3 regions of the Actinotalea fermentans genome follow, and region 3 is predicted to be linked to each of the others. Evidence: riboswitches for the same ligand, from Rfam matches in the RefSeq annotation. Region 3 holds a riboswitch; each other region holds the start of a gene.
What was found. Region 3 has a riboswitch for cyclic di-GMP ahead of AFE02nite_RS00410 (BldC family transcriptional regulator). Riboswitches for the same ligand answer to the same signal wherever they lie in the genome.
Positions count from the first base shown of each region.

Region 1: it holds a riboswitch for cyclic di-GMP, as region 3 does, so the genes downstream of both, AFE02nite_RS08530 (hypothetical protein) here and AFE02nite_RS00410 (BldC family transcriptional regulator) in region 3, are expected to answer to the same signal.
Region 2: it holds a riboswitch for cyclic di-GMP, as region 3 does, so the genes downstream of both, AFE02nite_RS07910 (DUF7793 family protein) here and AFE02nite_RS00410 (BldC family transcriptional regulator) in region 3, are expected to answer to the same signal.

Region 1 covers NZ_BJYK01000004.1:264,649-271,630, reverse strand. Annotated here, with positions in the region: gene AFE02nite_RS08550 (signal peptidase I) at 1-616, shown strand, start outside; gene AFE02nite_RS08545 (hypothetical protein) at 718-1,167, shown strand; gene AFE02nite_RS08540 (hypothetical protein) at 1,164-2,255, shown strand; gene AFE02nite_RS08535 (SGNH/GDSL hydrolase family protein) at 2,286-3,188, opposite strand; cyclic di-GMP riboswitch class I at 3,291-3,365, shown strand; gene AFE02nite_RS08530 (hypothetical protein) at 3,557-3,985, shown strand; gene AFE02nite_RS08525 (uracil-DNA glycosylase) at 3,989-4,720, opposite strand; gene AFE02nite_RS08520 (DUF3263 domain-containing protein) at 4,880-5,176, shown strand; gene AFE02nite_RS08515 (LytR C-terminal domain-containing protein) at 5,207-5,815, shown strand; gene groL (chaperonin GroEL) at 6,048-6,982, shown strand, end outside.
Region 2 covers NZ_BJYK01000004.1:136,033-143,014, reverse strand. Annotated here, with positions in the region: gene AFE02nite_RS07930 (DEAD/DEAH box helicase) at 1-655, shown strand, start outside; gene AFE02nite_RS07925 (MarR family winged helix-turn-helix transcriptional regulator) at 699-1,502, opposite strand; gene AFE02nite_RS17350 (pyridoxamine 5'-phosphate oxidase family protein) at 2,176-2,652, shown strand; gene AFE02nite_RS07915 (cellulase family glycosylhydrolase) at 2,779-4,461, shown strand; cyclic di-GMP riboswitch class I at 4,568-4,642, shown strand; gene AFE02nite_RS07910 (DUF7793 family protein) at 4,713-5,093, shown strand; gene AFE02nite_RS07905 (GGDEF domain-containing protein) at 5,165-5,905, shown strand; gene AFE02nite_RS07900 (sensor domain-containing phosphodiesterase) at 5,886-6,982, opposite strand, start outside.
Region 3 covers NZ_BJYK01000001.1:86,275-93,256, reverse strand. Annotated here, with positions in the region: gene AFE02nite_RS00415 (NPCBM/NEW2 domain-containing protein) at 1-2,359, opposite strand, end outside; gene AFE02nite_RS00410 (BldC family transcriptional regulator) at 2,685-2,915, opposite strand; cyclic di-GMP riboswitch class I at 2,935-3,009, opposite strand; gene AFE02nite_RS00405 (SRPBCC family protein) at 3,229-3,678, shown strand; gene AFE02nite_RS00400 (MalY/PatB family protein) at 3,810-4,994, shown strand; gene AFE02nite_RS00395 (Hsp20/alpha crystallin family protein) at 5,008-5,478, opposite strand; gene adhE (bifunctional acetaldehyde-CoA/alcohol dehydrogenase) at 5,766-6,982, shown strand, end outside.

The sequences.
Region 1 (6,982 bases), on a different contig from region 3:
AGAGCAGGGCGGCGCGGCAGTGCCGCGCCGCCTGCTCGGGCTCGCCACGAGCGCGCTCTGGCTCGTCGGGGCTCTCGTCGTCGGGTGGCTCCTGTGGCCCAGCTCGCTGGGCGGTTGCACGACCCTGACGATCGTGTCCGGTCACTCGATGGAGCCGACGTACTACACGGGTGACCTGGTCGTCTCCCGGTGCGGGCCCGTCGACGTCGGTGACGTCATCGTCTACACGCCGCCCGACGTGGGCGGCGCGAGGGTGATCCACCGCATCGTCGACGGCAACGCCGACGACGGCTGGGTGGTCCAGGGTGACAACAACGACTTCCTGGACCCGTGGAACCCGAAGGGCGACCAGATCCTCGGTTCGGCGGTGCTGCACCTGCCGCAGGTCGGGAAGTTCGCCTCGATCCTGCTCAGCCCGCTGACCTGGATCTCGCTCCTCGTCATCGCGCTCGCCGTGGTCGTCTGGCCGGGCAAGCCCGAGGACGAGGACCCGGAGACGGACGGCCAGGACGAGGACGGCGAGCTCGCCGCTCTGGTGGCCGACGCCGAGCGAGAGGTCGCCGAGGCCGAGCCCGATGCCGAGTCGGACGAGCCGCCGGTGACGGCGCTCGTCTGACGTAGCGCCAGGACCGAGCACCAGCACCAGTACTGCACTCCCCCCACCGCCCCCCGCGCACCGCGGGAGGGCGCCTGAGACACCGCCCCGAAGGAGGCCCCGTGACGCGCAGTCCGCGCCACCCGGCGGGCCTTCGTGCTGCCTGGCGCAGCCTCGGGACGACCACTCCCCGCCCCCGCCGACTCGCGGCCGTCGCGGTCGCGGCGGTGGCGACGCTCGGCCTGGGGGCGGCCTCCGCGGCGAGCCTCGGCGTCGTGAGCACGTCGCTCGCCGCCGGCTCGGCCGCCGTGACGTCGTGCCAGAACCAGGCGCCGGTGACCGCCGCCCTGGTCAGCCAGCCGACCGGCTCCGGCTTCACCACCACGGCCGTCGACCTCAGCGGCATCAACCCCAACTGCGTCGGCCAGCAGTACCGGCTCAGCGTCATCGGTGCCTCCGGCCCGATCGTGGAGGTCACGGGCCAGGTGCCCTCGACCGCGTTCAGGACCGGCTCGTTCCCGGCCGTGGGCACGCGGTCGATCGTCCGCGTCGACGTGGTGATGCACTCGTGAGGAACGCGCTCCGGGCGGGCATCGTCCTCGCCGTCTCGACGGTCGTGGCGGCGACGGCCGTCGTCGTCGGCAACGCCGCCCAGCTCCAGGTGAACGGCGGGCAGATCTCGGTCGCGTCCGCGACGAACCCGTGTGCCGGGCAGACGCTCGCCGTGACCACCGATGCCGTCGCTGGCACGGCTACCTGGATCGAGGTGACGACGCCGGCCACCTGGCCGTCGGCGTGCGTCGGCAAGCGGATCGACCTGATGGTCCTCGACGGGGCACAGGTGCGGACCGCGAGCATCGCCTCCGCACCGGTCGCGGGCACCGTGACGCCGCTCGATCTCAGCGGCTCCTTCACGCCGCCGTCGACCGGCAACCCCGTCTCGGCCGTCGTCGCGGGGTGGTCAATCGCCACCACGTGGACCTACTCGCCCCAGCCGCCGGTGACCGGTCCGATCACCCCGGGGACCCCGGAGACGGATCTTCGCTCGGTGACGTGGACGTCCGTGGTCGTCGGTCAGCAGTTCTGCGTGGACGTCACCGTCTCGACGACGAACCAGACGTCCCAGAAGGACTGGGCCGTCGACCTGAACATCGGTCAGCGGCCGTTCAACGGGGCAACCTCGGGCTACCAGATCCAGGGTGCCGACGCCCAGAAGGTCGCGTTCGCCGCGAACCCTGATGCGGGCAAGGTCACGATCGTCGGGACCGGCAACTACAAGAAGCTGCGCAGCACCGACCCCGCGCTGTCGTTCACCGTCTGCCACTACAGCACGCCGGCCCCGCAGTACGACCCGGCGCTCACCTACACGGTGATCCAGGGGCCCGTCACGGGGAACCCGTGGAACGCCTGCGTCACGACGTCGGTGTCGGTGACGGGGACGCCGCTCTTCTACGCCGGCTGGCGCGCGGACGTCGAGATGTCCGCAGCCGTCGCCCTCGCGAACACGCCTCCGAACACGTATCAACGCGTGTACGCGAGTGGAGGGGCCTACACCCTCCAGCAGCTTCCGGGGAACGTCTGGCGTGTCAGCGGAAGCCACTGGGGCAACTACGGCATCCGCGACGGGCAGGGCATCACCTTCACGCTCTGCGCGGAGTGATCGTCCGCGCGCCTGCCCCGCCGCCCGTGCTCAGCCGACGGGCTCCAGCGTCGGTCGCTTGGGCGCCCTCGCATCGCCGGACGAGCGTCCGTGCAGGCGTCGCGCGAGCCACGGTGACGCGTGCGTGCGCAGCCACGCGGCGTCGGCGCGCACGCGCGCGGCCCGCGGGAGCGGGGGCAGGGGCGCGAGCGGGTCGTCCCAGCGCTCGTCGTCGGGCGGCAGGCCGAGCGCGACGAGCGCGGCCTGCGCGACCCGGCGGTGGCCGTCCGTCGTGAGGTGGATCCGGTCGTCGGCCCACATGCGCCAGTCGTGCAGCGAACGCATGCCCCACATGTCCAGGACGTGGGCGCCGTGCCGGTTGGCGATGGTCCAGACGTGGGCGTTGAAGACCGCCGTCCGGCCGCGCGTGCGGCGGATCACCGGGCTGTGCACCGTGTCGAACCCGGTCGCCAGGAGCACGTCCACGCCTGCGGCGCGCAGACCGGCGACCGCGCCCTCCAGCATCGCCGCCAGGGCGTCGGGGTCGACGCCTGGGCGCAGGATGTCGTTGCCGCCGCCGACGAGGCTGACCAGGTCGGGCCCGAGCTCGACGGCAGCCGGCACCTGCTCGCGCACGATCGGGCCCAGGAGCCGGCCCCGGACGGCCAGGTTCGCGTAGCGGAACGGCTCGTCGTCGCGGCCGTCCCCGGCGCCGCCATCGGCCGCGGACCGCTCGGCGAGGTGCGCGGCGAGCAGGTCGGCCCAGCCCCGGCAGGGGACCTCCACGAGCGCGCCGACGTCGCCGGCCGACGCGCGGACGGCCGGGTCGACGCCGTCCGGCACGTCCCACAGGCCCTCGGTGAACGAGTCCCCGAGCGCGACGTAGCGACGCCACCGTGGTGTCCCCCGACCCGTCGGCGTCCCGTGTGAGGCGGCCGTGCGGGTGAAATCCACCCCGGCAGTCTGCCCCTTTGAGCACGAGGCGGGCCAATCCGGACACGGCGTCCGGGTGAAGGGCCTGGACGCGACGGCCCCGGACGGTCATCCTGAACAGGTCAGCGATAACGGCAAACCCACCGCGAGGTGGGGACGCAAAGCCACGGGACTCACGTAGTCAGCCGGGCTACCGAACGACAGGGTTCCGATGAACGCCAACTGGCAGTGGACCAGCCCCCCGGCAAGGCGCCCCTCGCGGCATGCCTTCGCCGGCTTCCACAACACACCTTAGGCCCCACGGGGCACTCGCCTGCGTGCGCGCAGGTGGCACCGGACAGGAGGTCCGGAGCACAGGTGCAGAAGCCAGGAAGCAATCTCAGGAACCCATGGAGGGGTACCGGATGAACACCCGAGCAGCACGAAAGGTCGCAGCGGTTGCGCTGGTCGGCCTTGCTGCGTTCGGCGTGCGGACCGCGTCCGCGGCCGGCGCCGCTGGGGATCCGCTCGAGATCCTCGTGGGTGGTAGCGAGAACGAGCAGTGCAGCTCGTCCTCGGTGTCAGTGGACTACGACGTGGCCTACGACGCCACACTGATGGGATACGGCGTCACCGCCGCCCTGCTGTCGGGGCTGGATGCGCGGTGCGAGGGATGGGACGTCACTGTCTCCCTCAACGGGCCCGGGGGGGCCACGCTCGCCGAGATGACCACGGTGGTGGCTGGGGAACAGGTTCGCGTCGAGGTGCCGGCGACCTCGCCGGTGTCAGCCGAGCACGTGGCCGGAGTGGCCGTCGTGCTCAGCGGTGCGGAGGCATAGCCCTCACTCGTGGCCGGCGGTGGGACGTGGGGACGGACCGCCGCCGGCCGTTGGGGGAGCCTGACGGCACCAGTCGACGGGGCCCGCGCCCTGGTCGGCCAGCAGCGCGTTGACGCGCGAGAACGGCCGTGAGCCGAAGAAGCCGCGGTCGGCGGACATCGGGCTGGGGTGTGCGCTCGCGACGACGGGCACGCCCCGCAGCGCCGGGGCGACCTGCTGCGCGTCCCGCCCCCACAGCACGGCGACCAACGGGCCGCCGCGCTCGACCAGCGCCGCCACGGCGCGGTCGGTGATCTCCTGCCAGCCCAGGTTCCGGTGCGAACCGGGGTTCCCCTCGCCCACGGTGAGCACCCTGTTGAGCAGCAGCACGCCCTGCTCGGCCCACCCCGTGAGGTCACCGGTCGGCCCAGGGTTCCCGCCGACGTCGTCGGTCAGCTCGCGGTAGATGTTCTGCAGCGAGCGGGGGAGCGGGCGCACGTGCGGTGCGACGGAGAACGAGAGCCCCACCGGGTGTCCCGGCGTCGGGTAGGGGTCCTGCCCGATGACGAGCACGCGCACCTCCGCGAGGGGGCGGGCGAAGGCGCGCAGGACGGCGTCGGGCGCGGGCAGGTAGCGGCGGCCGGCAGCCACCTCGGCCCGTAGCGCGTCGCCGATGGCGCGCAGCCGCGGCTCGACGGGCGCGAGAGCGCGGGCCCAGTCCGGTGCGACGAGCTGGTCGAGCGGGAGCCTGGGCACGTCGGGAGAGTAGCGCCGGCGCCCGGGACGACACGCGCGCTAATGACACGCGTGTCATTAGCCGACTACCATGGGGACACCCGAACGTCACGCAGCACACGCCAGCACGCGACCGGCACCACGCCCCCTCAGGGCGCCGCCGGCGGTAACGGAGGACCGATGGACAGCCCGCTCGCCGCACTCGCCCCCGTGGTCTCGCCCGCGGCCGGGCTGTCGGAGCGGGACCAGCAGATCATCGGCTTCGAGCGGCAGTGGTGGAAGTACGCGGGCGCCAAGGAGCAGGCGATCCGCGAGCTGTTCGGGATGTCGGCGACGCGGTACTACCAGGTGCTCAACGCCCTCATCGACTCGCCGGCCGCCCTGGCGTACGACCCCATGCTCATCAAGCGTCTGCGGCGGATGCGCACGTCCCGTCAGCGAGCCCGTACCGCGCGGCGGCTCGGGATCGACGCCTGACCCCGTTTCCCGCACGCTAGCCTGTCGGGCGTGAAGCCGGGCTCCTATCCGTATCCCCCCGACGAGTTCGACGCCGCTGCACGAGCGGGTGGTCCTCGGGGTGTCCACCGGGCTCCGCGGTCGCGCTGGAGCCGGTGGTGGCCGTTCCTCGTCGTGCTCGTCGTCTTCCCCGCGCTCGCGTACGCCGCGGTGACCGTGCTGTCCGACTGGGACGGCCTGTCGAGCAGTGACAGCGGCACCGAGGCTCAGCCGCCCGCCGACGACGAGCCCGCGGACGACCCCACGCAGGCGGAGGAGACCCCCGCCGCGACGCCCACCGAGACGGCCACTCCTGAGCCGCCCCCGCCGCCGCCGCTCGACCAGGCGCGGCCGGTGGACGTCTTCAACGCGACGAACCGCTCGGGGCTGGCCGGCAACGCGTCCGACCGGCTCGAGGCCGCAGGGTTCACCGACGTCTCGGCGCTGAACTGGGACGGTGACGACCCGGCCGCCTCGGTCGTCTACTACGCCACGGCCAACGACATCACGACGGCGCAGCTCGTCGCCCAGACCCTCGGGATCGCCCAGGTCGTGGAGTCCGCGACGGACGCGCCGGAGGGCATCGTCGTCGTCCTCGCCACGGACTACCAGGCCACCTGAGGCCCCTCGCCGCCGGCTGCAGCCGTCGTCCTCCCCGGGAGGGCGGCGGCTGCTTGCACTCTCGGGGTCCGAGTGCCAATAATCGCCTTAGCACTCTCGATGCGAGAGTGACAACGCACGACCGGCCGACGGTGAGGTCCGGAGCGCGGCGGGACCTGACCGCCGCCGCCCTGGTCCGTCCGTCGCGGGCACCTCGGCCGACTCATCCGCCACAACCGGAGGATCCATCCGAATGGCCAAGATCATCGCCTTCGACGAGGAGGCCCGTCGCGGTATGGAGCGGGGCATGAACGCCCTCGCCGATGCCGTCAAGGTCACGCTCGGCCCCAAGGGCCGCAACGTCGTCCTGGAGAAGAAGTGGGGCGCCCCCACCATCACGAACGACGGCGTCTCGATCGCCAAGGAGATCGAGCTCGAGGACCCGCTCGAGAAGATCGGCGCCGAGCTCGTCAAGGAGGTCGCCAAGAAGACCGACGACGTCGCGGGTGACGGCACCACCACCGCCACCGTTCTCGCCCAGGCACTCGTGCGCGAGGGCCTGCGCAACGTCGCGGCCGGCGCGAACCCGATCGCCCTCAAGCGCGGCATCGAGAAGGCCGTCGAGGCCGTCACCGCCGCCCTGCTGGCGAACGCGAAGGACGTCGAGACCAAGGAGGAGATCGCCGCCACGGCCGCCATCTCCGCCGCGGACGTCGCGATCGGCGAGCTCATCGCCGAGGCCATGGACAAGGTCGGCAACGAGGGTGTCATCACCGTCGAGGAGTCCAGCGCGCTGGGCCTCGAGCTCGAGCTGACCGAGGGCATGCGCTTCGACAAGGGCTTCCTGTCGGCGTACTTCGTCACCGACCCGGAGCGCCAGGAGGCCGTCCTCGAGGACGCCTACGTGCTGCTCGTCGAGTCCAAGATCTCCAACGTCAAGGACATGCTGCCGCTGCTGGAGAAGGTCATCCAGGCCGGCAAGCCGCTGCTCGTCATCGCCGAGGACGTCGAGGGCGAGGCCCTGGCCACGCTCGTCGTCAACAAGATCCGCGGCACCTTCAAGTCGGTCGCCGTCAAGGCCCCCGGCTTCGGCGACCGCCGCAAGGCGATGCTGCAGGACATGGCCATCCTCACCGGCGGCCAGGTCATCTCCGAGACCGTCGGCCTCAAGCTGGAGAACGCCGGCCT
Region 2 (6,982 bases), on a different contig from region 3:
CGACCTGCAGCTCGCGCGGCGCGTGGCGGCGGCCGAGCTCAAGGACTCCAGCGACAAGAAGACGGGCGACAACGTCTTCACGATGGTGCGTCGCATCGGCCAGGCCAAGGCCGGCCTGGCCGCGGACTACGCCGCCCAGCTCGCGCGCAACGTGGGCAAGGTCGTGTTCTTCGCCAAGCACGTCGACGTGATGGACGCGGCCGAGCAGACGTTCGCGGAGCGGGGGATCGGCTACACGTCGATCCGCGGCGACCAGACGCCCAAGGCGCGCGAGAAGGCCATCGCGGCGTTCACGAAGGACCCCGAGGTCCAGATCGTGGTGTGCTCGCTGCTCGCCGCGGGCGTGGGGCTGAACCTGCAGGTGGCCTCGAACCTGGTGCTCGCCGAGCTGTCCTGGACGGACGCCGAGCAGACGCAGGCGATCGACCGCGTCCACCGCATCGGGCAGTCGGAGCCGGTCACCGCGTGGCGGATCATCGCAGCGCAGACGATCGACTCGAAGATCGCCGAGCTCATCGACGCGAAGTCGGGCCTGGCCGCCCGGGCGCTCGACGGCGCGGCGGCCGAGGAGGAGGGGTCGGCGTCGACGGACGTGCAGCTCGAGGCCCTGGTCTCGCTGCTCACGGAGGCCCTCGCCGCCGACGCCCGCGGGTGAGGGGCTCCAGGTTGCGCCTGCACCGGGATGGGTGGCGCCCGCGCTAGTACGGCAGGCGGAGGCAATACCCAGGGCGGACGGCCTCGAGGATGCGGCGGCTCGTCTGCTCCAGCTGTGCGAGGTCCGCGGTCGGCAGGCCGCCGACGACGAGTCGTCGCACCTCGCGCAGATGCTCGGGTGCGGCGCCACGGACCGCGTCGAGGCCCGTGGCGGTGAGCTCGGCGCGCATCCCGCGCCCGTCGTCGAGGTCGGCGACGCGCCGCAGCCAGCCGCGCTGCTCGAGGCGGCCGACGACACGGGACACGTGGGACTGGCTGATGGCAAGGGCCTCCGCGAGGACCGCCAGCTGCGCTGCCTGCCGAGGGGCGGTCGCGAGCCACGCGAGGGCCCGGAACTCCACGAGGCGCATGCCCGCGTCCTGGCGGAGCTGGACGTCCAGGGCTGCCGGAAGTGCGGTGAGCACAGCGGCGAGCGCCCCCCAGGTCGTCGCCTCAGACGCCGTCATGCGCCACCGCCGGGTCCGCGCCAGGTCGCCATCGTCGTCCGCGGGGCCGTCATGGCCGCCCTGCAGGTTGGCGCCGTCACGTCCGGGGGCGTCGCCGTCGTCTGCGGGGTCGTCACCGTCGTCGAGCCAGAGGTGGCGGGCGCGCTTCCGTTCGCGCGCTGCGCGAGTCGCGTCCCTGAGCTCCGCCCAGCCCTGCCGAGCCCGCTCCAGGCGCCACAGCTCGGCGTCGTCCTCCGCCGTGATCGCCTCGGACCCGTCCTCGACCTGGCCCCGCTCGGCTCCCGCCACGTCCTCCTCGGCTCCCACCACGTCCTCCTCGGCTCCCACCACGCCCTCCCGCATCGGGCCTCCGCCGGCCCGACGCGGCGCCGCACGGATCCTCCCTTCGCGCACGGGATGCCGCGCGTCGGTGCTGTGGCGGCTGTGGGCGCTGCCGCCCGGCGATCCGTTGTGCGTTTGACCGGCTCAGCGATCCGCTGTGGGTTCGCGCGGTGGTGCGGCAGACGGCCGGGGAGGTTTCTCGGAACTGCTTTCCGCAGCAACTACTTCTGAGAAGCGTTCCCGCTCCTCGCGTGCCCCGTGCTCCTTGCGTGCCCGTGCGTCTTGCGTGCCCCGTGCGTCGTGTGTGCCCCGTGCTCCTTGCGTCCCCCGCTTGCAGGGCCTCAGTCGCTGACCCGCCGGCCGTGAGCGGGGCAGCTGGACCGCGCCGGTTGCAGGTTCGAGTCGTTGTTGGTGCCGGTGCGACGGCCGCGGCGGGGGGACTGTTCTCAGAACTGCTTTCCGCGGCAACTACTTCTCGGAAGTGTCCCCGCCTCCGCGAGCCGTCGCGCGAGAACACGGCCTCCGTGAGCGGTGCGACTTCTGGGATGGGCGCGGGGACGGAGCGCGGGATGGGCGCGGGGACGGAGCGCGGGATGGGCGCGGGGACGGAGCGCGGGATGGGCGCGGGGACGGGGGCGGGGACGGCAGGCGCGGAGATTGGCGGGTTGATGATCAACGGTGCGAGCATCCCCGCATGACGACATGGGGGCAGTTCGCCGAGTCCGCACCTGAGGTCGCCGAGGCGGCGCGAGCGCTGCTGACGGTGCCCGGGCAGGGGTTCGGCTACCTCGCGACCGTCGGCGCGAACGGGGCGCCGCGGATCCACCCGATCATGCCCGTCTGGGCCTCCGGCTCGCTGTTCGCCTTCATCGAGCCGTCCCCGAAGCTGCGTGACCTCGAGCGCGACGGGCGGTACGCCCTGCACTCGACCGGCTCGGAGGACGTCGACGACGAGCTCATGGTCGCCGGGCACGCCGTCGTGCGCGACGAGGCCGCGCTGCGCGAGGCCGCCGTGGCCGCGTGCCCGTTCACGCCGGGTGCGCAGACGCCGCTCGTGGAGCTCCTGCTCGACCGCGTGATGTGGGCGCACTACGAGCCGCGCGGGGTGTTCCCGCCGCAGTACCGCGTGTGGCGCGCGCCGGAGCCGGCCGCCGTGCCCGACGCCGGCTGACCGCAGGACTTACACGTTTCGGGCCCTCCGCGGCGCCCCTCCTTCCCGCTTGCATGGCTGGTCGTGCCAGGCCGACGAGCGCCCGTCGCGCCCGCCGACGACTGCCTGCGCGCTGAAGGAGTGGTCATGAGAACAGCACGACGCCGTCGACCGCGCCTCGCCGGGGCGATCACCGGGCTGGCGCTCCTCGCCGGGACGCTCGCGGCCGGTCCGATGGCCAGCGCCATCGGCACGGCCGGCGCGGCGCCCGCCGCACCCGTCGCGGCCGCGGCCGCCGTCGGCACGGGGACCGGGTACCTGCACACCGACGGCGCCCGCATCCTCGACGCCACCGGCGCCGAGGTCCGGCTCACCGGCATCAACTGGTTCGGCATGGAGACGGACAACAAGACCTTCCACGGCCTGTGGTCCGCCGTGCCGTGGCGGGACCAGCTCGCCCACATGGCCGAGCTCGGCTTCAACACGCTGCGCGTCCCGTTCGCGGGCGACGCGCTGCGGCCGGGGGCCCAGGCGACCAGCATCAACAGCTCGGTGAACCCCGACCTGCTGGGCCTGAGCCCGCTCGAGATCCTCGACAAGGTCATCGCGCAGGCCGGCGACCTGGGCATGCGCGTCATCCTCGACCGTCACCGCCCGTCCGCCGCCGGCCAGACGCCCCTCTGGTACACCCCCACGGTGTCCGAGGCCAGCATGATCGCCGACTGGCAGCTGCTCGCCGAGCGCTACGCGGACAACCCGACGGTGGTCGGTGCGGACCTGTTCAACGAGCCGCACGCCGAGGGCACCGATCCCGCAGCGACCGGCGCCTGCTGGGGCTGCGGCGACCCCGCCCGCGACTGGCGGCTCGCCGCCGAGCGGATCGGCAACGCCATTCACCAGGTCAACCCCGACTGGCTGATCGTCGTCGAAGGCGTGAGCTGCCTGTCGGGCGGTACCGCCAACTCGTGGGACGACATCCCGGACGACCCGATGGGCTGCACCTGGTGGGGCGGGAACCTCGCCGGGGCGCGCGAAGACCCGGTGCGCCTGCAGCACGCGAACCGGCTGGTCTACTCCGCGCACGACTACGGCCTGTCCGTCTACGACCGCCAGCCGTGGTTCGACACGTCCCGCAACCCCGACTTCCCGGCGAACCTGCCGGACGTGTGGGAGCACTTCTGGGGCTACCTGCAGACCGACGACATCGCCCCCGTTCTCGTGGGGGAGTTCGGCAGCACGCTCGCCGACCCGCAGGACGCCCAGTGGCTCGCCGCGCTCATGGACTACATGGACACCAAGGGCACGTCGTTCACGTACTGGTCGTGGAACCCGAACTCCGGCGACACCGGCGGCATCGTCGGCGACGACTGGCAGACCGTGAACCAGCGCAAGTACGCGATCCTGGCCGACTCCCTCGTGCCGCCGCAGCCCCGGCCGTACGACCCCGGTGACCCCGGCGACCCCGGCGACCCCGGGGACCCGGGCGACCCCGGCGACCCGGGCGAGCCCGACCCCGTCGGGACCTGCAGTGCCGACGTCACGATCGCGAACGCGTGGCCCGGCGGCTACCAGGGCGCGGTGACCGTGACCAACGACGGCGGGGCCGCCGTCTCACCATGGACGCTGAGCTTCTCGGTGCCCGACGGCGTCACGATCGGCAACGGCTGGAACGGCACCTTCGCGCAGTCCGGCCGCACGGTGACGGTCTCCGCGCCGGCGTGGTCGCCGTCGTTGGCCCCGGGCGCGTCCGTCACGGTCGGCTTCGTCGCGAACGGCCCGTCGTCACCGGCGCCGAGCGCGGTCGCCCTGGGAGGCGTGGCCTGCGGCTGAGCGCTGCCGCCGGTCCCCCCGGCGGGGCGTCGACAGCCCGGTCGGCGCCCCGTCGGGCCCGGCATTTCCTCATCACGGCGCCCTCGTGAGCCGATAAGGAAGGTGAGCGACGACAAGGCAAACCCGCCGCGAGGCGGGGACGCAAAGCCACGGGGCCCTCGAGGTCAGCCGGGCCGCCGAACAAGGGATGGACCTGTGACCATCGTGCCCGCGAGTCACGAGAGCACCTCCTTGGTGCCCGGGGGCTCGCGATGAGCCGCCCGGAGGTCACGCACCCCAAGTTCCGGATGTGGCTGCCGCCCGACGGCGTCGTCCGCCTCGTCTGGTCCCCGCCCGTCCCCTCGGGCCTGGAGGACGCCGTCGCGACGATCGAGGCGATGACCGAGGTCACGGGTGGTCGCCCCGCCCCGCTCATGGTCGACGTCCGGCAGGCCGGCCCGCAGGACCGCGCCGGGCGCCTGGAGTTCATCCGGCGCCACGAGGTGGTGACCGCCGTCGGCATCGTCGTCGGGAACCCGCTCAGCCGGATGATGGGCAACTTCTTCATGAACGTGAACCGGCCCAAGGCGCCGACCCGGCTCTTCGACGACGAGGACGCCGCGGTCGCCTGGCTCACGGGGTACCTGGGGTGACTCCGCCGCAGGAGCCTGGAGGCCCTGCGAGCCCTCCGGACCTGGAGCGCCGACTCGAAGAGGTCGTCAGCGTGATCCAGGAGCTCGCGGCGCTGAGGTTCGACGCGCGCGCGACCGTCGGCCCGGACGGCGACATCGTCGACGCGGTCGCCGCCGGCGTGAACTCGCTCGGCGAGGAGCTCGCGGCGTCGTTCGAGGAGGTCGAGCGCCGCGTCGCCGATCGCACCGCCGAGCTCGCGGCCGCCACGCGGGAGCTCCGTCACCGGGCCCTGCACGACGACCTCACGGGGCTGTCCAACCGCGCGGCGTTCTGGGACCGCCTGGACCACCGCATGCACCTGGCGAGCAACCGCTCCGCCGGCTTCGCCGTGCTCTTCCTCGACCTCGACGACTTCAAGCGGGTCAACGACACCTACGGCCACGCCGCGGGCGACGAGCTCCTCGTCACGGTCGCCGACCGCATCAGCGCGGCCCTGCGGGCGGGCGACACCGCCGCGCGCGTGGGCGGGGACGAGTTCCTCGTCCTGCTCGACGACGTCGCGACCGCCGAGGCGGCGCTCGCCGTCGCGCACCGCATCTCCGAGACGCTCCGGGCGCCCTACGAGCTCGACGGGCACAGCTACACGATCACGGCCAGCGTCGGCGTCGCCGTGGCACTCGACGGCCTGCCGACCGTCGACGCGATGGTCGCCGCAGCCGACGCCGCGATGTACGACGCGAAGCGCCGGGGCCAGGGCCTGTGTGTGCTCTACGGCAGGGACCGCCACGGCCAGGTCGGCCCCGCCGACCGGGTCACCTGGCCCGGACGCTGAGCCGCTCGAGCAGCAGCAGCGCGGCCTCGGTGACGCGGGCCCGGTCGTGCGTCACGGCGAAGTCGAACCACACGCCGGAACCGCTCTCCGCGGCGGGCCCACCCGGCGCACCGTCGGGCCGGATGCGCGCGATCAGCGCGATCGCCTCGTGGGCCCCCAGCACGACGACGGTCCACTCGCGCGCGAGGTCGTCGTCGGGCGCGATCGACGCGCCACGGACCCCCGGGGACGGCGTGCCCGCCATGCCGTGTCCCAGCACGCCCACGAGCGGCAGGTCACGGGCGAGGGTCGAGTACCGCCGCGCCGTCGGGCGGCCGAAGTTGCGCACGTCCTGGAACGCGCTGAGCAGCACCGGGGGGACCCGCGACTGGACCGCGGCGAGCTCGAGCCCGCGCGAGACCGACAGCAGCAGCTCCTTCGGGCCGGCCTGCGTCTCGTCCGGGCGCAGCAGCTCGAACGGCGTGCGTGGCGCCCGGCCGAGGCGGGGCAGCGACGCACGGACCCGCAGTGCGCGGCCGTCGGCGGGGCGCGGGGCGGGGTCCGGTCGCCCCCACAGCCAGCCCTGGCCCAGCGTCGCGCCGAGCACGACCGCGCGGGTGCGGTCCCCGGCGGTCTCGACGCCTTCCGCGACGACGTCGCGCCCGAACTCCTCGGCGTAGGCGCGGACCGCGTGGGCGACGGTGATCGTCGCCGGGTCGTCGACGGTCCGCAGCAGCCGGAGGTCCAGCTTGACCACCTCGGGCCGCAGCAGGGGCACGAAGGCGAGCGAGGCGGGCTCCGCCCCGACGTCGTCCAGCGCGACGGCGCAGCCCGTCTCGCGGATGCGCTCGGCGGCGTCGATGATCGCCGCGGGATCGGTGGCGAGGGCGCGCTCGGTGAACTCCACGACCAGGCGCAGCCCGTCCGGCCGGGACGCCAGCACCCCGAGCACCTCGTCGAGGGCCACCGACAGCGTGGTCGGCTCGAGGTTCACGAAGAGCAGCGGTTCCGGCCCGGCGAGGCTCGAGCCCGCGTGCGTCAGGTGCCGGCGCAGAGCGGCGACGTCGAGCTCGGCCGAGCGGCCGGCCTCGCGCGCGG
Region 3 (6,982 bases):
CGATGCCCTTGTCGAAGACGGTGCCGCGGATGGTCAGGGGCGTGCCGGCGTTCGCCGCGTCACGCCTGTTGCTGGCCCACCCCGACGCGTCCTCGAGCCACGGCAGGTCCGACAGCCAGGCTGCCCCGGTCGGCGCGTCGGGCGCCACGAAGACGTCGATCCCCTCCGCGGCGAAGACGTCGCGCCCGCCGGACGTGAACGCCGCCCCGACGGCGACCTCGACGTCACCGCGCACGGCCTCCGGGCCGACCGTCAGCCGCCACGCGCCCTCGAGCACGTCGCCCGTGGCGATGGCGTCGCGGGTGACGGGCGCGCCGTCGAGCGTCCACCCGGCCGGCACGCGCGGCCCGAAGACCACGTCCGTGCCGCTCCCGGAGGTGACGACCGCCCGGGCGCTGACCTCGACGACGTCGCCCACCTCGAGCTCCGCCGCCGTCGGCGTGACCGTCACGTCCAGCGTCGCCGTGGGCTCCACGGGCGTCCAGCACGAGGTCCGGCCCGGGGTCGCCGGGCAGGCGACGACCACCGCTCCCCCGTTGCTCGCCGTCGTGACGCGGACCACGTCACGGGACGTCAGGGTCGCCACGTCACCCGCGAGCACGGACCCGTCGCCGCCGGCGTCGCTGATCGTGTGCACGATCCACGGCCCGTCGGCCAGCACGGCCAACGGGATCTCGAGCGACGCCGGCGCACCGGCGCGCATCGCCCCGACGAACCAGGTGTCACCCGACCTGCGCGCCAGCACGACGTGCTCGCCGGGCTCGCCCGAGACCAGCTGGGTCTCGTCCCAGACGGTCGGCAGGTTCTGCAGGAACTCCTCGGCGATCGGCTCCGCCGCGTAGCTCTCCGGCTTGTCGGACATGTGCTGCCAGGCCGACTCGTAGACGACGCTCATCGCGAGCTCGTGCGCCTTAGACGAGTTCCCGTTCCCGCGGGAGAACGTCACCGGCGTCCAGTCCATCGAGCCGACGACGCCGCGCGCGAACGGAACGGTGAGGGAGCGCGCGGACGAGATGCCGTTCTCGGCGCCGCGGACGGCCTCGTAGCTCATGATGTGCGGCCACGTGCGCTGCAGCCCGTGCGGGAGCGTCGAGCCGTGGAAGTTGATCATCAGCTCGTGGCGCGCCGTGTCGGCCAGGACGTCGTCGTACCACTGGTGCGTCGCCTGGCTGTCGGAGTCCATGAAGTCGACCTTGATCCCGGCGACCCCCCACTCCTTGACGAGCGGCAGCCAGTGGTCGCGCTGCTCCTGCGTCCACAGGTCGCGGCTGTGGAACCAGACGATCGTGTCGACGCCGCGCGCGTTCGCGTAGCGGGTGACCCTCGGCACCCAGTCGGCGCTCCACCCCTCGTCGAGCAGGACGTACTCCCACCCGTTGCGTGCCGACAGGTCCACGAAGTCGCGCTGCCGGGCTTCGTCGCGCGGGCTGCCCCAGTCGGTCATCCAGCTCCAGCTCGACACCCCCGGCTCGATCCAGCTCGTGTCGGCCAGGCGGCTCGGGTCGGCGAGGTCGTCGACGAGCGTCGACTCGACGACCGTGTCCAGCCCGCCGACGACGGCGACGCGCCACGGGGTCTCGAGCGGGCCGTCGTGCGTGACCGGCTCACCGCCGTAGAGCCCGAGGCCGTAGGCGAGCGAGCCCGCCTCGTGGACCAGGTGCGAACCGGCGTACCGACCGTCGACGGCCGCCTCGGTCAGCAGGGTGTAGGTGTCGCCCGTCTGGAAGAGGGCCGGGAACGCGAGGTCACCGGCGACGTTCCCGGCGATGCTCCGCTCCGTCCAGTCAGCCTCGTAGTTCGGCTGGTACCCGGTCTGGTTCCAGGCGGTCCCGTCCGCCGCGAACACCCAGCGCCCGGTCTCCTGGCGCACGACGTGCCGGGCGTCCTCGGGCAGCACGTACCGGTAGGCCACGCCGTCGGCGGACACGCGGACGCGCAGCTCGAGCTGCGCGCCGTCCTCCGTCGACAGGTCGAAGACCGACTCCGTCGCGCGGTACCGCCGCTCCTGGGCCTTCCCGGCGATCATGGAGTAGGTCTCGTCGACCGGGCGGGTCGTCCGCCCCTCGACGCGCAGGCCGGTGCTGAGGTCGGCGCGGTCCGTCACGAGGCCGAGCTGTTCGACGGTCATCACCTCCGAGCTGCGGCGGCGGACCTCGAGCGAGAGGTCACCCTCCTCGAGGACGAGCCGGGCACGGATCTGTCCCGGGCCGTTGACGGGCCAGCTCGCCGCACCGCCCGGCGGTTGGGCGACCGCCGCTGCGGCCGGCACGAGCGCTCCGAGGGTCAGGAGCACCGTGAGGGCGGGGGCGAGGCGTCGCATCGGCGCCGTCAGGCGCGCGGAGCGTGGTCGTGGCGTCATGGGTCCCCTTCGACTCAGGCCTGCGAGGGGGCGTCGTCGCCCGCCCCGGTACCCCGTACGCGGCCCGACAGCGCGCGATTCGCACATAATCGACCGTGACTAACGGGGTACGGCGCCACTTTCGCACAGATTCGCACAGAGTCAACCCCTCGCCCTTCCCGATGCGGCGGTGGGTCACCGTGCGGAAAGCCGGCTCGCTCGCGCCCGCCGCCCGGACAACGCACGAGCCCCCCGGGGGTCACCAGGGGGGCTCGTGGAGGTGCAGGTCCGCGCGTGCGGCCGCTGTTACCGCGTGCGCGGAAGGGGGATCAGACGTCGGTCCCGATCAGAAGTCCGTGTCGCGCGGGGCGGGGATGCCGGTGAGCAGGCTCCGGACCTCCGCCTCGCTGTAGCGACGGTGACCGCCGAGCGTGCGGATGGCCGAGAGCTTGCCGGCCTTGGCCCAGCGGGTCACGGTCTTGGGGTCCACACGGAACATGCTCGCCACCTCGGAGGGGGTGAGCAGTGCGCCAGGCGTCTCGGTGCGGTTCGCCTTGGCTGGGGTCTGAGGCGACATGTGCGCTCTCCTTTGTCGTTCGGTTCGCCCGGCCGACCTCGAGGGTCCCGTGGCTTTGCGTCCCCACCTCGCGGTGGGTTTGCCCTTTTCGCTGACATGGACAGGGTGCCACAAAACCGGACATTGACCAAGGATCGAACCCCGGCGTGGCGAAAGATCACCCGTTTGGCACAACCCGCTCACCCGTGCGGAGTAACCCCGGCCGAGCCGGGGACAACGCCCACCGGCGACCCCGCTCGACGGGCGGGTCCGCCTCCCCACACCTAGCGTGGACAGCGACCGATCGTCAATCTCTCACGCGGAGGTGGCTGACATGCCGACCGTCGAGCAGTCCATCGACGTCAACGTCCCGGTGGCCACGGCCTACAACCAGTGGACGCAGTTCGAGACCTTCCCCGAGTTCATGAGCGGCGTCGAGGAGGTCCACCAGCTCACCGACGAGATGACCCACTGGCGCACCACCGTCGGCGGCGTGGAGCGGGAGTTCGACGCCGCGATCACCGAGCAGATCCCCGAGGAGCGCGTCGCTTGGCGCAGCGTCGACGGCAAGACCCACGGGGGCGTCGTGACGTTCCACCGCCTCTCCCCCGACACCACGCGCGTCATGGTGCAGATCGACTGGGAGACCGAGTCCCTCACCGAGAAGGCGGGTGCGCTCGTCGGCGCGGACGACATGCAGGTCAAGCGGGACCTGGGTCGCTTCAAGGAGTTCATCGAGTCCCGCGGCACCGAGACCGGCGCCTGGCGCGGCGAGGTGCACTGACCCGGCACACCGGCCACCCGAGGGCCACGACGGCCGTCCGAGGCGCCTTCGGCCACCCGGCCGGGGGCGCCTCCGGTGTCCCTGGGACCCAGGGCTCCGACCGCTCCGTGCGCGACCGATACGGTGCGCCCATGAGCGACCCTCGTGACCTCCTCGACCCCGACGCCCTGCGCGCACGCGGCAGCCTCAAGTGGACCGGGATGCCGGCGGACATCGCCGCCTGGGTGGCCGAGTCTGACCTCGGCGTCGCCCCCGTGGTCCTCGAGGCGGTGCACGACGCCGTCGGCCGCGGCCTGCTCGGCTACCTGCCCCCGGCCGTGCGCGCCGCGCTCGGCGAGGCCTTCGCCTCCTGGGCCGGGCACGCCTACGACTGGCACCTCGACCCTGCGCGGGTGCGCCCCGTCGGTCACGTGACCGAGGGCCTGCGCCTGGCGATCGACCTCTTCTCCCGCCCCGGCTCGCCGGTCATCCTGCCGACGCCGGCGTACATGCCGTTCGTCACCGCCCCTGCGGTCTGGGGCCGCGAGGTGATCCAGGTCCCGATGGCGCGCGACGCCGTCGGCCGCCCGACCCTCGACCTCGACGCCGTCGACGCCGCGTTCCGGGCCGGCGGGCACCTCTTCGTGCTGGTCAACCCCCAGAACCCGACGGGCCGCGTCGCCGAGCGGGCCGAGCTCGAGGCCCTCGCCGAGGTGGTCGAACGGCACGGCGGCCGGGTGTTCGCCGACGAGATCCACGCCCCACTGGTGCACGGGTCGGGCCGGCACGTCCCCTACGCCTCGGTCTCGCCCGCGACCGCCGCGCACACCGTCACCGGGGTGTCCGCGTCGAAGGCCTGGAACATCCCCGGCCTGAAGTGCGCGCAGGTCGTGCTCACCAACGACGCCGACCTCGAGACGTGGCGCCGGCACGACGACCTGCTCACCGAGGGCGCGTCGACCGTCGGCGCGGTGGCCAACACGGCCGCCTACACGCATGGTCGCGCGTGGCTCGCCGACACGCTCAGCTACCTCGACGGCAACCGCCATGCCCTGGCCGAGGGCCTCGCCGTCGACCCGCGCATCGGGTACCGGATGCCCGAGGGGACCTATCTCGCCTGGCTCGACCTGCGCGAGGCCCTCGCGGCCCTCCCCACGGGCGCCGGTCCGGGGGCCGAGCCGCTGGGCACCTGGCTGCGGCGCACGACGGGCGTCGCGCTGACCGACGGCGCCCTGTGCGGCGAGGCGGGCGCCGGGCACGTCCGGGTGAACCTCGCGATGCCGCGCCCGCTCGTGGTCGAGGCAGGACGGCGCATCGCCGCCTGCCTCGACCGGTGAGCGACGCCCGGCGTCAGCTGCCGGAGACCTCCGCGCGGGGCTGGTCGCCCGCATGGATCGCGGTGGCCTCGTGCGCGCGCCGCACCTCGATGCGCCGTGGCTTGGCCTCCTCGGCGACCGGGATGGTCAGCGTGAGCACGCCGTCGGCGTAGCTGGCCGTGATGCGGTCCAGCGCCAGGCCGCGACCGAGCGTGAGCTGACGGACGTAGGTGCCCGTGGGGCGCTCCCGCGCCAGCCACTGCAGGTCGGTCTCGGTGCGGGCGGTCCGCTCGGCGCGGATCGTCAGGGTGCGGTCCTCCACGTTCACGTCCACGCTGCCCGGGTCGGCGCCCGGAAGGTCGACGTGCAGCACGTAGTGGTCGCCGGCACGGTAGAGATCGACGGGCATCGCCGCCGCGTTCAGGGCCGACGACTCGCGCACCGCGCCCATCATCTGGTCCATCCACCGAGCCGTCTCGGCGAACGGGTCGAAGCGCGTAGCCACGCTCACCACCTCCTCCGGATGCGTCCCGGACCGTCCGGGACGTCGCGTGGACCCGGGCCGTGAGCGGCGGCTGAGCGCCGGGCTCCGACCCGGGCGGCTACGCCTCCATTGTTAGCACTCTCCCTCGCTGAGTGCCAGTGGTGGGATGACCTCCGGGCAGCACCGTGAAAATCGCCCGTCTGCGCCGGGACTTTGGGCACAAGGAAAGTCATCCCAGGTCGCCTAGCGTCGATCTCGGGTCAAGGGCGATCCACTCCGACAGAGCAGACCGGCCCGGGAGGATCCCCGTGAGCAACCGCAAGAACGGCGGCGACGCCGCAGTCCCCGTCCAGCGACCGGCCACCGGGAGCGCGATCGACACGCTCGTCGCGGGCGCCGCCAAGGCACTCGCCGCGTACGCGTCGTTCACGCAGGAGGACGTCGACCACATCGTCAAGAAGGCCTCCGTCGCCGCCCTGAACAAGCACGGTGAGCTGGCCAAGCTCGCGGTCGAGGAGACCCGGCGCGGCGTCTTCGAGGACAAGGCCGTCAAGAACATCTTCGCGTGCGAGCACGTGACGCACTCGATGGCCGAGCTCAAGACGGTCGGCATCGTCGGCCGCGACGACCTGCACGGCATCGTCGAGATCGCCGAGCCCGTGGGCGTGATCTGCGGCGTCACCCCGGTCACCAACCCGACCTCCACGGCGATCTTCAAGTCGCTCATCGCGCTGAAGACCCGCAACCCGATCATCTTCGCGTTCCACCCGTCGGCTCAGGCCAGCTCCGTCGAGGCCGCCAAGGTGGTCCGCGACGCCGCGGTCGCCGCCGGCGCTCCCGAGCACTGCATCCAGTGGGTCGAGCAGCCGTCCATCGACGCCACCAACGAGCTCATGAACCACCCGGGCGTCTCGCTCATCCTGGCCACCGGCGGGAACGCGATGGTCAAGGCCGCCTACTCGTGCGGCAAGCCCGCCCTGGGCGTCGGCGCGGGCAACGTCCCCGCGTACGTCGAGAAGTCGGCCAAGCTCAAGCGCGCGATCAACGACATCGTGATGAGCAAGTGCTTCGACAACGGCATGGTCTGCGCGTCCGAGCAGGCCGCGATCCTCGACGCCGACATCTACGACGCCGCGATGGCCGAGTTCGCCCGGCTGCACGCCTACCGCTGCAACGCGGAGGAGAAGGCCAAGCTCGAGCAGCTTATCTTCGGGGTCACCGCCGCGGACGCGAACTGCGCCGGCGCCAAGCTCAACGCCGCCGTCGTCGGTCAGTCCCCGGTCCGGATCGCCGAGATGGCCGGCTTCACCGTGCCGGAGGACACCTCGATCCTGGTCGCCGAGGTCTCCCAGGTCGGCCCGGGCGAGCCGCTGACCCGCGAGAAGCTCTGCCCCGTGCTGGCGGTCCTGCGGGCCGAGACGCGCGAGCAGGGCCTGCTCATGGCCGAGGCGATGGTGGAGTTCGACGGCCTCGGCCACTCCGCCGCGATCCACACCGAGGACGCGCAGCTCGCCGAGGAGTTCGG